3 regions of the Bradyrhizobium sp. LA6.1 genome follow, and region 3 is predicted to be linked to each of the others. Evidence: riboswitches for the same ligand, from Rfam matches in the RefSeq annotation. Region 3 holds a riboswitch; each other region holds the start of a gene.
What was found. Region 3 has a riboswitch for cobalamin ahead of ABIB99_RS21120 (DUF1636 family protein). Riboswitches for the same ligand answer to the same signal wherever they lie in the genome.

Region 1 (3,273 bases), on a different contig from region 3:
TCGGCCGACAGCAGCTTCACGCCGGTCTCGTAGGTCCGCGACGTCGTCAGCAGCAGCGGCGTCGTGGGCCTGAGGATGAAGATGTTCGCCACCGTCGGGTCGGCTGCTGTCGCGTACTGGCTGTAAAGCATCACGCCGGGCGCGATGTCCCAGGTGTAGCCGATGCGTCCGGTGACCGGATTGAACGTCTTCGAGAAAGGATAGTTGGCTTTCAGGAGGCCATTCTCGTCGAAGCGGGTCCGCGACAGCTCGATATTTTCAAAACGGATGCCGCCGATCAGCGCGAAGGTCGAGGTCAGCTTGAGCCGGTCCTCGAACGACAGCGAGGCGGTGTCGAGATGGGTATAGATCTTCTCGTCGGCGCGCGGGCCATAGAACCCCCGATCCGGGTTGAGGAGGTCGACGTAGTCATTGAAGAACAGCGTGTCCTGCGAGACGTTGAACTGATTGCTGCTCGCCGCCACGGTGGCGACGAAGCGATTGTCCATTCCGCCGACGTTGGAATTGACGGTGAGGTCGGTGATGTTGCCGTAGAGCCGCTGCGCGTGATCGAGCGCCAAGCGCTCGCGGTAGATGCTCTGCGCGCCTGCGAAATTGCCTACGGTCTGGTCGAACGACGAGATCTCGTTGTTGAACCAGTGCCGGTGGGCGTCATAGCCGTAGACCTGGCTCTTCAGCGAGATGTTGTTGGTGATGTCCCATTGAAAGCCGCTGCGCAGCCAGAGCTCGTTGGCGCCGCTGTGATTGTCGAGCACGTTGTAGTTCGTGGTCAGCGTGCGCGCGTCGATGGTGACCGGGACCGGCGTGCCGCCGCCGAGGTAATAGTTGCTCCAGAGGCCGGAGACGACGCCATACGTCGGCACGATGCCCGGCGCGTTCGCCGGCACCAGCGGCGTCCCCCAGTAGAAGCGGTCGTTGTCCTGCCTGTATTCGGTCGCGCCCCAGATCCTCAGGTTCTCGTTGACGCGATAGTTCAGCTGGCCCGAGACGTTGCTGAGCTTCGAATAGGTGTCGTCGATAAAGCCCTTGTTGTTGAAATGGCTGATGTCGAAGCGGTAGTCGAGGCCGTTGATCAGCGTGCTGCCGCCCGATCCGTAACCGGCGCGATAGCCGTTGAAGGAATCGTAGGAGGTGAAGGCGTCGTTGACGATTGGTCCGGTGTGCGGCGCCTTGTTCACGTAGTTGATGGCGCCGCCGGTCGCACCGAGGCCCGCCACCAGCGAGTCCGGTCCCTTGATGATCTCGACCTGCTGGAGGCCAGCCACGTCCATGGGACGGCCGGTCATGGTCGACGGCCCGATCGGGATGCCGTTGTAGAGCGTGGAGATCTGGTCGCCGGAAAAACCACGCATCGAGAAGATGGCGGGCGCGCCGGGCGCATCGCCGCCGGTGACGCCGACTGCAGCCTTGGCGACGTCGGTCGTGGTCCGGATGCCCAGGTCCTGCATCGTCCGCTGACTGATGACCTCGACGGTCGCCGGCATCTCGCGCGCCGTGATGCCGAGCCGGGAGCCGACGTCGGTGACGGCTGCCGTGTTGAGCGGCGTCTGCACCGGGCCGCTCGGAGCTTGCGTGGCCGGAACGGCGACAGCAGGGGCGCCACGATTGCGTCCCGCGGCGCGCCGGGCCGCGCGCTGCTTCTGAGTGCCCGGGCTGACGGCAGGAGCCTGTCGCGGCGCAGGCGGCGACACGATCACCGGACCGACCTCCCGGGAGCGGTTGTCCTGCGCCGCGCTTTGCGCGAGCGCCGCGGACGACAAGGACACCGACGAGAGCAGAGTAATCAGGAAAGCACGCGATAACGCTGGCCTTGCGCCAGCACGGAAATGAAGATTTTGCACGACAACGCTCTGCGGCGACGCAAACAAACCGTCACCGCGGTTGCCTTAGTCATCCACCTTCGCCCCAGGCGGCGGATGCACCGGCTACTTGTCCGACATCAGGGCACCCCGCCCAATGCGTTCGCGCGTGACCATGGCTGGTAGCAGGTTTCCTGGCTCGCGGGTCATCGCCTTCGACCACCTTCCCAGAGGCCCAAGCGGGGCTCCAGTGGTTCGTTTGGTCGTCGGCTATCCGCCTACAGTTGCGGGGGCAGCCGCGGAATTGCCCACCGAGGTGGACGCACCGCATTCCCTTGAAGAGTCCTTGCGGACACTACCGATCACGAAACTGGCATCAGGGGATGAGCGCGTCAACATCCGCGCGGGCTGCTGGACGGGTCGGTGGGTCGATGGTGGCCTTGTGTTGCTGTTTTGCACGATAGTCCGAAGGACCGCGTCGAAACGTCCAACCCGGCCTCTGGACGAGCCTGGGTAACGAACGCTTGACCACGATCAATAACTGCTGGTGTCCGAATATGCTACTGAGGTCGAGTTCCGGCCCGACAAGGTAAGTCGATATTGATGCAGTTCGTCCGTACCATCCTGGCAGTCGCCATCGCCATATCCCTGGCGATGCTGCCGGTTGGCGCGTCCGCCGCGAACCTCGCAATGTCGTCGGATGGCATGCAGGCGGCCATGCACATGAGCGGCGACGCCGACATGTCGATGGACGATTGTTGTCCCGACATGAAGGGAACGGGCTCCCATAGCGGCGGCTACAAGTGCGGGATGGGCTTCTGCTGCGTTGGCGGGATCATCGCGCTCGGTGATGTCCGGCCCGTGGCGTTCGAACGTCTCGCCGTCATGGCCAGCACGATGGCTATCCCCCCGGATCAGGTCGTTTCCTTCCGCGGCGGCAGTCCTCCTTTCCGACCTCCTCGAATCTGATCTCGCAAAGCCCGAGACGCGAGCGGCAGGCCTGCTCGCGACGACGACTGACGTGCGCGCTTCACGCGCCACGGCGAAAGATCAATTCATGAGGACAGGACAATGCTTTCCAAGATCAGCACCGCGGCTCTCGCCGCCACCCTTTCGCTTGCCGCTTCCGCCGCGATGGCGGGCGCGGGCGACTACGCCTTCGAGCCCGTCACTCCGCAGATGAAGAAGGGCGAAGATGTCACGCTCGCCGTTCGCCTGACGAACCGGCAGACCGGCAAGCCGATACCGGACGCGGTCATCTTCAAGACCCGCCTCGACATGGCTCCGGACGGGATGGCCGAGATGGAGTCGGCGGTCGCGCCGCTGCCGTCCAGGGAGCCTGGTGTGTACGCGTTCAAGACGGACCTGCCGATGGCTGGCCGTTACCAGATGACGCTGTCTGTGAAGGTGCAGGGCGAACCGGAGACCGTCACCGGCAAGGTGATCGTCACGGCGGTCAAGTGAGCGTTCGGGC
Region 2 (3,273 bases), on a different contig from region 3:
CGATCGCGACCAAGGCCGCGGCCTGACGCCGCCTGCAATCCGTTCTTAATGTTTGGCGCGCATCCTTTGAGGATGCGAGCGTCGCGATCATGATTGCTCGCATTGGGAATGCCGAGGTCCGTTGCGGTGCAGCGCATCTCGCTGACGTCGCTTTGCCGCTCCTCACCAGGGCAATCCCATGCGCCTTCTCGCAGTCCTCATCTTCGCGCTCATGACGGCCGCCTGCAACCAGGAGCAGGACATCACCGGCTCGACCCCGGTCTGTGCGATGCGGAACTACAGCTCCTACAATCCCCGCGACATGAACCAGTGCGTTGCCGCCTGCAAGGCGTGCGACCACGGCAACACCGTCACCTGCACCACGTCATGCACCCTCAAGGGTGCCCACTGAGCGGCGGCGCTGGCTGGAGCTAGCGCTGAGGGTGCTCGGGCACCGGAACGATTCACATGGGTTAGTCATTGAAGCGGCAGGCAGGACGCGGAGTCCTATGGAATGGGTATGCTCGATCCCGGTCGGTTCCTGGTGTCGTGCTCGCATTGCGATGCATGGCCGATGGCGGCCAACGTCAAACGTTCGAGCTGGTCTTCGTCGCCGCACGAGGTCCGCTTCGTATGCCCGCGCTGTCGCCGCGAGGAGACCGCCATCATCTCGGCCTCCGGTGAGCTGACCCCGATCCGGCGCATCACGCTCCGCTGCGCGACGTCACCGCGGCCTGGGCTCAGGCCCAGCGGCCAAGAGGTCGGGCGTAGCCCGCCCGTCACAGGACCAAGAGATCGGGCGTAGTCGGTTCTGCGCAACGCCTTGCGCGGTCCGTTTTTGGAACCCGGCCTACGCCGACGCGTTTCCGCTCCGACATCAACGCATCGAGGCCCTGCGAATGATCAGCGAGCATTTCGACACCCGCACCCGGATCAACATGAAGCTGGCGCTGGATCGGGTCTGCCGCAATCGCCCGGTCGGCGAGGACCATTGCTTTCGCAGGTCCGTTGCCGAGAACATCATCCGCTGCGCGCTCACAGGCCGCACCGGCATCGGCCAGCTCGTCGATGCCGGCGAGCGGGCGATGATCAGGACGCGTTCGGAGCGGGAGCCGGCCTGATTGCGCCGGCTCAATCTCCGGTGCGGCGCTCTGACCGTGATGCAACCGGCCGATTGACTCTTCGCTTGCCCGCCCCGTAGATTGGCCGGTGACGGTTCTCCTCACGGAGATCAAAAGGGAACGTGGTGCGAGGTTTTCCCGATACCGGGATATTCTCAACGCCACGGCTGCCCCCGCAACTGTAAGCGGTGAATCTTTCGTCATATGCCACTGGGAATCTCGGTCCTGGGAAGGCGACGTAAGGTAACGACCCGCGAGCCAGGAGACCTGCCGTCAGCCGTGGTCACACGCGAAGATGTCGGTCGGGGAGTACAGACATTAGCTTCACCGGAGCAATCGAACGCTCCGCCGTGAAACCTCGTTCGCTGTGACGTGCCACTGACGTCATACCGAGGTTACAAGAGTGTCCCGTATTGTCTTTGCCGCCAGGCGCTTCCGCGCCGGCGTTGTCGCGTTCGTTTCCCTGTATTCGCTCGATCTGTCCATCGCCCGGGCCCAGCAGTCGGCATCGCCCGATCTGCTGCCGCCGGTCGAGGTCGCGCCGACCGAGCGTGCGGCCAAGCCGCGAGCCGCGCGGCCTGCGCCCGACCAGCCCGAGCAGCGGCGCGTCGCTCGGCTGCCGAAGCCCGAGCTGGTGCCGGCGTCGTCTCCGGTTGCCGGGGTATCCGCGGCCAACCTGTTTCCGACGGTCGTCGTCAGTCCGACGGGCGTTGTCACTCCGACCAATCTGGTTGCGAGCTCGGTGACGGTTCTGACCGCCAGAGACATAGAGCGCGATCAGCGCCGGACCGCATCCGATGCGCTGAGCGCGGTTCCTGGCCTGAACCTCGTGCAGACCGGCGGTCCGGGCGGACAGACGTCGATCTTCATGCGCGGAACGAATTCCAACCACACCAAGGTCCTGATCGACGGCATCGATGTCAGCGATCCCGGCAACCCGAACCGTTCGTTTGATTTCGGCCAGTTGCTCACCTCCGACATTCAGCAGATCGAAGTCCTGCGCGGTCCGCAGGGCGGTCTCTACGGCGCAGACGCGCTGGGTGGCGTGATCTCCATCGTGACGAAGAAGGGCGACGGTCCCGCCCGCGCCACCGGCTCGGTCGAGGGAGGCTCGTTCGGAACGTTCAATCAAACTGCAGGTCTGAGCGGCTCACAGGACCACTTCAACTATGCCTTCAACGTCGCGCATTTCCACGCGAACGACGTGCCGGTGACACCGGTCGAATTGCTGCCGCCGGGGCAGAAGGCGATCGGCAACTATTACGACAACATGACCTATTCGACGAAGCTTGGCGCCGAATTGAGCGAAAACCTCACGCTCAACGGCGTGGCGCGGTACACCGACGCCACCCTGCGCTTACCGGAGACACCTTCGATCCCGTCACATCCGCGAGCTTTCCCGCGGCCGCGCAAAGCACGCAGACGGTGCACCAGCTCTTCACGCGCGGGGAGGCGGTCTGGTCCGCTCTCGACGACCGGATGAAAAGCTATTTCGGCGTCAACTACACCAATCACTGGAACTACAACATCTCGCCCGGCGACGCGATGGCCACGATCACGACCGGCGACCGCGTCAAGTATGATTGGCACACCACGACCCAGCTCGCGCCCAACAACAATGTCATCATTGGCGCGGAGCATGAGACCGAAACACTGCAAACGGCGACGGTTTCGGCGCAAAACGTCAACAAGGCCGGATATATGGAGCTGCAGTCCCAGTTCCGGGATCGCATCTTCTTCACGGCCAATGTCCGGCAGGACGACAACGAGCGGTTTGGAGAGCATCCGACCTTTCGTCTGGCGTCTGCCGTGATCGTGCCGGTCACGGATACGAAGTTCAAGGGAAGCTACGGCACGGGGTTCAAGGCGCCGACGCTCAACCAGCTTTACGTCAGCTTTCCCGCGTTCTTCTTCTTTGCAAATCCCAACCTCAGGCCCGAGGAAAGCGTCGGATACGACGCCGGCTTCGAGCAACCCTTGTTTGGCGATCGTGTCCGCTTCGGGTCGACCTACTTCCGTAACAACATTACCGACCTGATCCAGAGCACGTTCGATCCCGTGACGTTCACGAGCACCAACACCAATATCGGCAAGGCGATCACGGAGGGCACGGAGAGCTTCGTCGCGGCTGCGATCACCGACCGGCTTCGCGTTCGTGCCGACTACACTTTTA
Region 3 (3,273 bases):
TGCCTGAGAGCTACGCCCCAGGGCTTGTCGAACTGGTGGCGCACGCGCTCGCCGACCGCTTGCAGCAACAGGCGCATCGGCTTGCCCGCGACCGCGATATAGCCCTTGACGCGCAGCACGTTCTGCTCGCGCGAAAGACGCTGCACCGACGCGACCAGTGCGTCGATGTCGCTGATTTCAGGAAGATCGATCACGACGGAGGCGAAATCGTCGTGCTCGTGATCCTCCTCGCCGTCGTGATGCGAGGGGCGCGCGGCGAGATCGTTCTCTGCGGCAGCGCCAAGGCCGAGGATGACACGCGCATCGATCGCGCCATCGGTGACGGAGAGCATCGGCACGCGGCGCGGCATCTCGGCGGTGATGGCGGCTTTGGCCGCTTCGATCCCTGCAGCGCCCGCAAGATCGGCCTTGGTCAGCAGCACGATATCGGCGCAGGCGATCTGGTCCTCGAACACTTCCGACAGCGGCGTCTCGTGATCGAGATTTCCATCCGCCGCGCGCTGCGCTTCCACGGCAGCCGGGTCCGGCGCAAAACGGCCGGCGGCGACAGCCTCGGCATCGGCCAGCGCAATCACGCCATCGACCGTGATGCGCGAACGGATCTCAGGCCAGTCGAACGCCTTCAGCAGTGGCTTCGGCAACGCAAGCCCCGAGGTCTCGATCAGGATGTGATCGGGCCTCACCGGCCGCGCCAAGAGCTTTTCCATGGTCGGGATGAAATCGTCCGCAACGGTGCAGCAAATGCAGCCATTGGCGAGCTCGACGATGTTCTCTTCCGGACAATTGGCATCGGCGCAGGATTTCAGGATCTCGCCATCGACGCCCTCGCTGCCGAACTCGTTGACGAGCACTGCGAGCTTCTTGCCGCCAGGGTTTGCGAGCAGATGCTGGATCAGCGTCGTCTTGCCTGAGCCGAGAAAACCGGTGACCACCGTGACAGGGACTTTTGCGAGCGAGTTCATTCGGCGGCCTCCGGCAACACGGCAATGGGGGGAATGCGGGCAAGCGATTGCTTGCGGAAGATTTCGGGACGGCTGCGCCAGGGCACGAGGCCGTCGGGCGCGGCGGCATAGGCCGCAGCACCCGCGACCACGTCGCTCGCATGGGCCTCTGACAGACGACCATAGACATAGGACCAGCGGCCGGGCGCGCTGAGCGCAACCGAGCAGCCCTGGCTGCATGCCGACAGGCATTCAACGGGAACCACATTGACGCCCTCGGGCACGCCGGCGTCGAGGATCGCACCATGCAGGCGCTTGCCGGGCGTCGTCTCACCCTCGTCGAGCGTCTGGCCGGCACGGCAGGTAATACAGACGTGAAGTGTGACGGTCATCGCCTCTTCCAGGATAAACAGCGGGAGGCGAAGAGGCACACGGACCATTCCCCCGAAGGTCCGTTTCCCCGTCGCGGAACACCCCGTCCGCCGGTCCAAAACTCGTCCGCGCTGGCAGGTCTCCCGGCTTGCGGAGCAGGGCTTTTGGCCCTTCGATCCCCGCCTTCCCGATCCCCTGGGGGATCAGTGGCTTCGGGCATCTCTCCGGTCACGGTCGCGGGGGCGGCTGCAGTTTGGAGCCGAATCTTGTCGATTCGGACCCTATCGCATTCCCTCTTCGCCTGTCATAGGACAGGAACCAACGCCGGGCCACCATTTGCCCCCGGCCGCCTCTTGTCAAGCCGAAGGACCCTGTCAGATGACGCCTGAACCGGATACCCAAACGGCCGAGGAAACCGACGCCCGCCACGCCGCGAAAATGGCGAAAATCAAGGTCGCCCGCGACAAGATCATGGCGACCAAGAGCGGCGAGAAGGGCCTCATCATCGTCCACACCGGCGCCGGCAAGGGCAAGTCCTCCTCCGCCTTCGGCATGATCGTCCGCTGTGTCGCCCATGGCTTCCCCTGCGCGGTCGTGCAGTTCATCAAGGGCGCCTGGGACACCGGCGAACGGCGCCTGCTCACCGGCCATTTCGGCGAGCTTTGCCAGTTCCATGCGATGGGCGAAGGTTTCACCTGGGAGACGCAGGACCGCGCCCGCGACATCGCCGCAGCACAGGCCGGCTGGGCGAAGGCCAAGGAGCTGATCTCAGATTCCAATCTGCGCATGGTCGTGCTCGACGAGATCAACATCGCGCTGCGCTATGACTATCTCGACATCGCCGAGGTCGTCGAATTCCTGAAAACGCACAAGCCACCGATGACGCATGTCGTGCTCACCGGGCGCAACGCCAAGGACGAGTTGATCGAGATCGCCGATCTCGTCACCGAGATGACGCTGGTCAAGCACCCCTTCCGCTCCGGCATCAAGGCGCAAGCCGGCGTCGAGTTCTGAGCACGGCCCCAGGTTCTGAAAACACCATGGCGCGCGCATTGATGATCCAGGGTGCCGGCTCGGACGTGGGCAAGTCGCTCATCGTCGCCGGCCTCGCCCGCGCCTTCACGCGGCGCGGCCTGCGCGTGCTGCCCTTCAAGCCGCAGAACATGTCGAACAACGCGGCCGTCACTGTCGACGGCGGCGAGATCGGTCGCGCCCAGGCGCTTCAGGCGCTGGCCGCCGGCGTCGAGCCGCACACCGACATGAACCCGGTGCTGCTGAAGCCCGAGACCGATGTCGGCGCACAAATCATCGTCCAGGGAAAGCGGATCGCGACCGCGCGGGCGCGTGAATATGCAGCGATGAAGCCGTCGCTGATGGGCGCGGTGCTGGAGAGTTTTGAGCGGCTGAAGGCGCGCGCCGATCTGGTGCTGGTCGAAGGCGCCGGCAGCCCGGCCGAGGTCAACCTGCGCAAGGCCGACATCGCCAATATGGGCTTTGCACGCAAGGCCTACGTGCCGGTCGTGCTGGTCGGCGACATCGACCGCGGCGGCGTCATCGCCCAGCTCGTCGGCATCAAGACGGTGATCGACCCCGACGATGCCGCGATGATCCAGGGTTTCGTCATCAACAAGTTCCGCGGCGATCCCTCGCTGTTCGACGACGGCTATAGACTGATCGAGCAGAAGACCGCGTGGCGCGGCCTTGGCGTGCTGCCCTGGTTCGCGCGCGCCGGCGAGCTGCCGGCCGAGGATGCGCTGGGCCTGAGCGATGCGCGCAAGCCGGGCCAATGCAAGATCGCCTGCCTCGCGCTATCCCGGATCGCCAATTTCGATGATCTCGATCCGCTCAAGCTCGAGCCTGGCGTCGATCTCGTGATGGTGCGGCCGGGCGAAGTTATCCCCGGTGACGTCCGCCTCGTCATCATCCCCGGCTCGAAGTCCACCCGCGGCGATCTCGCCTT

Region 1: another riboswitch for cobalamin. It lies ahead of ABIB99_RS02545 (TonB-dependent receptor); the one in region 3 lies ahead of ABIB99_RS21120 (DUF1636 family protein).
Region 2: another riboswitch for cobalamin. It lies ahead of ABIB99_RS08140 (TonB-dependent receptor); the one in region 3 lies ahead of ABIB99_RS21120 (DUF1636 family protein).

Annotation. Positions count from the first base shown of each region.
Region 1 is NZ_JBEPQK010000001.1:569,555-572,827, forward strand. It holds gene ABIB99_RS02545 (TonB-dependent receptor) at 1-1,766, opposite strand, end outside; cobalamin riboswitch at 1,967-2,174, opposite strand; gene ABIB99_RS02550 (hypothetical protein) at 2,403-2,768, shown strand; gene ABIB99_RS02555 (FixH family protein) at 2,871-3,263, shown strand.
Region 2 is NZ_JBEPQK010000003.1:209,270-212,542, forward strand. It holds gene ABIB99_RS08125 (hypothetical protein) at 1-26, shown strand, start outside; gene ABIB99_RS08130 (hypothetical protein) at 179-391, shown strand; gene ABIB99_RS08135 (hypothetical protein) at 879-1,100, shown strand; cobalamin riboswitch at 1,176-1,389, shown strand; gene ABIB99_RS08140 (TonB-dependent receptor) at 1,504-2,583, shown strand; gene ABIB99_RS08145 (TonB-dependent receptor plug domain-containing protein) at 2,580-3,273, shown strand, end outside.
Region 3 is NZ_JBEPQK010000008.1:34,522-37,794, reverse strand. It holds gene cobW (cobalamin biosynthesis protein CobW) at 1-962, opposite strand, end outside; gene ABIB99_RS21120 (DUF1636 family protein) at 959-1,333, opposite strand; cobalamin riboswitch at 1,430-1,651, opposite strand; gene cobO (cob(I)yrinic acid a,c-diamide adenosyltransferase) at 1,692-2,327, shown strand; gene ABIB99_RS21110 (cobyric acid synthase) at 2,354-3,273, shown strand, end outside.